DNA from 2 places in the Pseudarthrobacter sp. MDT3-1 genome. Region 1 is predicted to be linked to the other one. Evidence: predicted binding sites of a transcription regulator. Region 1 holds the regulator's gene; the other holds the start of a gene.
The links. The regulator LexA, encoded in region 1, represses DNA repair genes until DNA is damaged. The targets are predictions, from matches to a motif close to TCGAACANNTGTTCGA.
Positions count from the first base shown of each region.

Region 1 (3,403 bases):
CTGGCTCGCCACGACGCCGCCGAGGCCGACGTTGTGGTCACCAACCATGCCATGCTCGCTGTCAGCGCCTTTGAAGGCCTGGCAGTGCTTCCCGAATACGACGTTGTGGTGGTGGACGAGGCCCACGAACTGCAGGACCGGGTCACCGGTGCGGTATCGGGGCAACTCTCCGTGGCAATGGTCCACGCTGCGGCGTCGGGCGCTCGGAAACACACGGCCATCACTGTGGATGCCCTCAACGCAGCTGCCGCCAACCTGGAACTCGCCTTGGCCGGCGTGCCCAACGGGCTGCTCCCGAATGGCCTCAACGACGAACAGCTGGATTGTGTGGACCAATTGCGTGAGGCCTGCCGCGCCGCGCTGTCCGATTCCAAGGGGGACGGCAGCCAAACGGCCGACGGCGGGCGGCAGCTCGCGCGCTCACGCCTGATGCTGATCCTCGAGCTGTGCGAGCGGCTGATCGTGGCCCGTGAAAACCGCGAGGTTGTGTGGTTTTCCCGCGCAAGTTCCTTCGATCCGCAACAGGGCTATGCGCAGCCCGACGACTCTGCGCCGGTCCTGGTCAACATCGCGCCGCTTAGCGTTGCCGGCAAGCTCCGCGAAGGGCTGTTCGCCGGCCACACGGTTGTGCTGACCTCGGCAACCCTGGCCATCGGCTCAGCCTTTGAACCGACCGCCGGCGGCTTGGGACTGGTGGGGGAGGGCGCGCCCAGCTGGAGCGGGATCGATGTCGGATCGCCCTTCGACTATCCCAAACAAGGGATCCTCTACGTCGCAGGGCACCTCCCCAAGCCGGGCCGCGGGGCGTCGCCGGAGGCCCTCGATGAACTTGAGGCGCTGATCCGCGCGTCCGGCGGCGGCGCCCTGTGTCTGTTTTCGTCGCGCCGAGCCGCCGAGGAGGCCGCTGAAGCGATGCGTCCCCGGCTTGGCCTCAGCATTCTCTGCCAGGGCGACTCCACCATGACGGCCCTGGTGAAGCAGTTCGCGGACGAGCCCGATACCTGCCTGTTCGGCACCATGTCCCTGTGGCAAGGCGTTGATGTTCCGGGTGGATCATGCAGGCTGGTGGTGATCGACCGCATCCCGTTCCCGCGGCCGGATGACCCGCTGATGACCGCACGGTCCCGCGCCGTTGCGCAGGCCGGCGGAAACGGCTTTATGGCGGTATCGGCGACCCACGCGGCCATCCGCCTGGCCCAGGGCGCGGGAAGGCTGATCCGTTCCACCGGAGATAAAGGTGTGGTGGCGGTGCTTGATTCCCGGCTGGCCACCGAGCGCTACGCCGGATTCCTCCGCGCCGCTCTGCCGCCGTTCTGGCCCACCACGGACCGCAAGACCGCGTTCGCCGCCCTGGAAAGGCTGGCCGGAAAGGGCGCCTGACTGCGCGCAGGTCCTATAGCGACCGCAGGACCGAGACGACCTTGCCCATGATTGTGGCGTGATCGCCCAGGATGGGCTCGTACTGGGTGTTCTGCGGCAACAGCCACGTGTGGCCATCGCGCTGGCGGAAGGTCTTGACGGTGGCTTCGTCGTCCAGCAGGGCCGCGACAATATCGCCGTTGGAGGCGTCTGCCTGCCGTCGGACCACTACCCAGTCGCCGTCGCAGATGGCAGCATCCACCATGGAGTCGCCGGCCACGCGCAGCATAAAGAGCTCACCCTGGCCCACGAGCTGCCGGGGCAGGGGCATCACATCTTCCACCACCTGGTCAGCAAAGATGGGCCCGCCGGCCGCGATCCGGCCCACCAACGGCACCATCGCGGTGTCCATGGCAGAGGGAAGTTCGGTGACCGTCCCGCCGATGCCGTGCAGGACTGAGGGCTTGGTTGTCCCGTTCGCCTTAGGGGACCCGCCGTCAAGCGTCAACGGCATCAGGACTTCCATGGCGCGCGGACGCTTGGGGTCCCGGCGAAGGTATCCCAGCTTCTCCAGTTGCGAGAGCTGGTGGGTCACGCTCGACAAACTCGCCAGGCCCACGGTGTCACCGATTTCACGCATCGACGGCGGATAGCCGTTGTCATTCACCGAGCGCTGGATGGTTTCAAGGATCTTCTTTTGGCGGGCGGTGAGCCCCTTGGGAGTCCGTGGGGGTTGGCGGCGCTGCGGTGTCGCCTTGCCCTCGGCGGCTGGTGCTGCCATGTTCGCCAATGCCTTTCGGTTGCCCGGCTCCGCTCCGGCCGCTGGTGCCTGGAACGCCCCGGGGCTGGTGTCGGAGTTGATTGTCAGACCCTGCTGATGAACTACAGAGGTGGTTGTTCTTTCATCCAAACGTAGGCCAGCCACAGGGCTTTTTCAAACATTTGTTCTAGCGAGTCTCGACAATATTCGTTGATAAGTGCTAAAAATGAAGAAGCAAAGTTCGAACATGTGTTCTACTCGTTGCTTGCGGATTCGAATATTCGAATCTATGGACGGCTCAGGCCGGTACCGGCAAGTGGACGCGGAGGGCGCGCCGGGCAGCACAGTATGGTCCAGGAGGGCTCATTTCATGTCAGCTTTATCTGCTTCGCAGGACTCGCGTCCGCAGTTCATTTCCGTGCAGGACCTCACCTCGCGGCAGTGGTCCGCACCCGTTTCGACGTCGGGTTCGGCGCCAAGGCAGCGCAGGGAACCGTTGCCGCCGCTGCGCCTGACCCGCAGGGGCCGGATTGTCCTCATCGGCATCCCGCTGGTGATTCTTGCCGCAATCCTGCTTTCCCTGGCAGGTTTCCTCAACGCCCCGGCAAAGGCCGCCGATTCTGCCGCCGACCTGTCGCTAACGCCAACAGTCTCGGTCACGGTGCAGGCCGGCCAGTCACTCTGGGCCATCGCCAGTACCGTTGCGCCCGAGCGTGATCCCCGTGATGTCATCGCGGATATTGCCCAGTTGAACAACCTTTCCGCCGGCGGCGTTGTCCCCGGACAGCAACTCTTCGTCCCCACCAGGTAAAGAGCCTGCGGGCTCGGGCGTGTGCCGCCGCAGGCCGTCACATTTTCCGGCCGTCTGCTTCGGACCTAAACTGTTCAGGTGAATGACCAGCTAGAGCGTCTGAACAGACTTCCCCTCCGGACCAACCTCCGCGGACTGACCCCGTACGGTGCCCCGCAGTTGGATGTACCTATCCTGCTGAACGTCAACGAAAACACCCATGGCGTCCCGGCGGACGTCCGGGCCGCGATCAGCGTGGCCGTGACGGAAGCCGCGGCGGGCCTCAACCGCTACCCGGACCGTGAGTTCACCGAACTCCGGGAAGCGCTGGCCGAATATCTCGGCCACGGTCTGGATGCCACCAACATCTGGGCGGCCAACGGGTCCAACGAGGTCCTCCAGCAGATTCTCCAGGCCTTCGGCGGACCCGGGCGGACGGCCCTGGGATTCCCGCCCACGTACTCCATGTATCCGCTCCTGGCCAGCGGCACGGA
Region 1 covers NZ_JBTNDX010000001.1:36,488-39,890, reverse strand. Annotated here, with positions in the region: gene ACX80X_RS00185 (ATP-dependent DNA helicase) at 1-1,380, shown strand, start outside; gene lexA (transcriptional repressor LexA) at 1,394-2,140, opposite strand; gene ACX80X_RS00175 (LysM peptidoglycan-binding domain-containing protein) at 2,490-2,930, shown strand; gene ACX80X_RS00170 (histidinol-phosphate transaminase) at 3,009-3,403, shown strand, end outside.

Region 2 (3,403 bases), on a different contig from region 1:
ATCGACGACGGCCCCGTGCGGCAGCTGCATGTGGCCCGCTGGGGCCTGGTGCCGTCCTGGGCGAAGGATCCGGGCATCGGCCCCAAGATGATCAACGCGCGGAGCGAGACTGTGCTGGAGAAGCCGGCCTTCCGCAAGGCCGTGAAGTCACGTCGCTGCGCCGTCCCGGCGGACGGGTACTACGAATGGAAGCAGGGCACCGGCAAAGCCAAACAGCCCTACTACGTCCATCCAGGCAAAGGCAGCGGGCTGGTGTTCGCGGGCCTGTATGAGTGGTGGAAGGATCCGTCCAAGGCCGAGGGTGATCCCGGACGGTGGATGCTCTCCACATCCATCCTGACGGCAGACACCCCGCCGCCCGGTGCCGAGTCCACAATTTTCGGCAAGCTCACCGCCTTGCACGACCGCGTGCCGCTGCCCATGGACCGGGCCACGATGGCGTCGTGGCTTGATCCGCAGATCGATGACGCCGCCTTCCTCGTGGACCTGGTCCGGGCCCACGTGAAGGAAGTCGCGGCCGACTGGCATGTGGATTCGGTAGGCACCGAGGTGGGCAACGTACGCAACAACTCCCCGGAACTGATCCGGCCGGTGGAAGCCTTGTTCTAAACCGGCACTCGGGGCCACATGCCCCTAAACGGTGACCTTGCCGGCGTCGTCCACTGTCCACGTGGGGTTGTAGGCAACTTCCCAGCGGAAGCCGTCCGGATCGGCGAAATAGCCGCTGTACCCGCCCCAGGGCTGGGTGACCGGCGCGGCGACGATAGTTGCCCCGGCCGATGCCGCTTCCGCCATGACCCGGTCCACCGCCTCGGTGCTGGGCAGGTTGTGGCTGAGCGTGATGCAGGGGACCGGGCCGGGGGCACCTACCCCCGCCTCGGCGTGCATCTGCGCGGCGTCCCACAGGGAAAGGATGAGGCCGTGGTTGACCTGGATGAACACCACATCGCCGGGAAACTCGCGGTGGACAGGCCAGCCGAGGCCCTCCGCGTAGAACCGGCGGGAGGCGTCAACACTGCGAACGCCTAGTGAGATGAAGTCGACTCTGGGCTGCATGCTTCGATACTCTCAGTTGATGGCAACAATTCAAGGAAACGATAGGGACGCTTTGGCCGACAAAGAACAGCTCGCTGCGGTTCGGATTGCGGTCGACGAAGTTGACGAGCAGATTGTCACCCTCATTGCGCGGCGTGAACGCCTGATCCGGATCGCCGGAACCCTGAAAGGGGACGACGCTGAAGTCCGCGCCCCCGGCCGGGTGGAACGGGTGATCGAGCATGTCCGGGCCGCCGCGGAAAAGAAGGACATTGACCCGGACATCGTGGAATCAACGTACCGGGCCATGATCTCGGGGTTCATTGAACTCGAAATGAAGGTCCACAAAGAAAGCAGCTGACGACGCGCCGGGTGCTGTCCGGACACGGTTCCGGCAGCACCTGCCGCGGTGTTCCCTAGAGCGTTTCGTCGACTTAGAGCGCTTCGTCGACGGCGACGCCCGACTGGAACTCCCGGCCGTCAGCCTCGCTGAAGGCCGACATGATGTGGCCCTTGCCCAGGCCATGGACGGCCGCGACGGGGAAGTTGCCGGTGATGGTGCTGCCCGAGTGCGTCACGCCGCCAAGATCATAGTTTTCCTCGGCGCTCTGGTCATGGCTGAACGAGTAGAAGGCAATGGCCTCCCCGTTCATGAACTCAATGCCCAAGCGTCTTTGCGATGAGTAATCAGGGCTCGCCGCCACCAGTCCCACTACGTACGCACCTGCCCCCGGTATGTTGCCGTCGATATCAAAGGTTGCCACGAGCTTTTCGTCCTGGGCCTTGATGCTTACGTGCTTGAGGAGTGCGTCATTGGTGCTCATGCCACAATCCTGCCTCCCTGCTGCCCGTCCGTCCACCCCTGTCTAGGTTTTGTCGGAGCGTCGTCGTAGACTCAAGGTATTCGAACATGTATTCGAATACCTTGCTTTTGCATCAGCATTTTGCATCAGCTCCGTTCAGTTCCGGGAGGCGCCCATGGGTATGTTCAGCGAGTCCGTGGACGTTGTCTGCACCCCCGCCGGCCAGCCGCTGAACCTCCAGTGGGCCGGACGGCACTACACGGTGTGCGCCGAGCCCGTCCGGTGGTATGAACGCCGGCAGTGGTGGGCCGAGGAACGCCGTGCGCCGCTCGGCAGCGGGCCGGGGCTGGTGGACCACGAAATCTGGCGCGTCCAAGTGCAGGCGGACCCGCGGGGTGCCGGCCCCCGGGATGCAGGAGAGCCGCTCACCCTGGACCTGAGCCGGCATACCGGCAGCGGCCGCTGGAGGCTCCTGCGGATCCACGACGCCCTCCGGCCACAAACAGCATGAGCTTCTCCCACCTTCACGTTTCCACGGCCTTCAGTGCACACTATGGCGTTGCCTGGCCCGACGAACTGGCCCAGGTTGCCGCCGCGGACGGCGCAACCGCGCTCGCCTGCACGGACAGGGACGGCCTCTACGGCACCATCAAACACCTCAAAGCCTGCATGGAAGCCGGCATCGACCCCATCGTGGGGGTGGACCTTGCGGTTTTCGACGACGACGGCGACCACCGCACCCAGCTCGCCGGCAGGGTGGTGGTGCTCGCCCGCGGCCACAACAACGGGGCGGGCTACCGCGCACTGTGCCGGCTGGTGTCCGATGCCCATGCCCGCACCTCCGGCAAAGCCGGGGGAGCGGTGCCCGTGGCGGTCACCCGCGCCGAACTCGCCTCCCGCACGCTCGACCCCAAAACCCTGAAACCGGTCCTGACGGTCCTGATCGGCCCGGATTCCGACGTTGGACGGGCCATGAGCGGCCGGCGCTACCTCCGTCCGCGCACCCTTTTCAAAAGCTGGCTGGACGCCATGCCCCCAAGAACCCTGGTGGCGGAAGTCGTTTCCCAGCTCACTGCCCCCGGAGCGCCCCTGAGCACCGCCCACGCAGTACGAATGCTCAAACTCGCGGAAGAACACCACGTACCCGCCGTGCTCACCAACGCTGTCCGCTACTGCGCAGAGGACGGCGCCGCCACAGCTGACGTGCTCGACTCCGCCCGGACGCTGAAGTCCCTCCCCGAGCTCGCGGCCGAACCGCTGCTCCAGCCCAACGGGCAGGCCTGGCTCAAATCCTCAGCGCAGATGCTTCAGCTCGGCAAGGAAATCATCCGCGCCGCAGGGTATGGCGCAGCGGACCTCAAACAGCTGATGGCGCAGACCGAGGCGCTCGCCGACTTCTGCCGGATTGACCCGGTGACTGACATGGGCTGGAAGCAGCCGGTGGTCCCCGAGGCATCGGTCATAGGCATCAGCCGGGACCCGCACGATGAACTGGTGCAGCGCTGTGAGGCCGGGATCAGCAGGCGGTTCCCCGGAATATCAGGCTCAGCCCACAAGGACATGCG
Region 2 covers NZ_JBTNDX010000006.1:52,987-56,389, reverse strand. Annotated here, with positions in the region: gene ACX80X_RS06300 (SOS response-associated peptidase) at 1-609, shown strand, start outside; gene ACX80X_RS06295 (VOC family protein) at 634-1,056, opposite strand; gene ACX80X_RS06290 (chorismate mutase) at 1,076-1,396, shown strand; gene ACX80X_RS06285 (hypothetical protein) at 1,470-1,859, opposite strand; gene ACX80X_RS06280 (DUF6504 family protein) at 2,014-2,349, shown strand; gene ACX80X_RS06275 (DNA polymerase III subunit alpha) at 2,346-3,403, shown strand, end outside.
Region 2: a site for LexA is predicted at 1,940-1,955, ahead of ACX80X_RS06280 (DUF6504 family protein). Genes of this name have one in related genera too.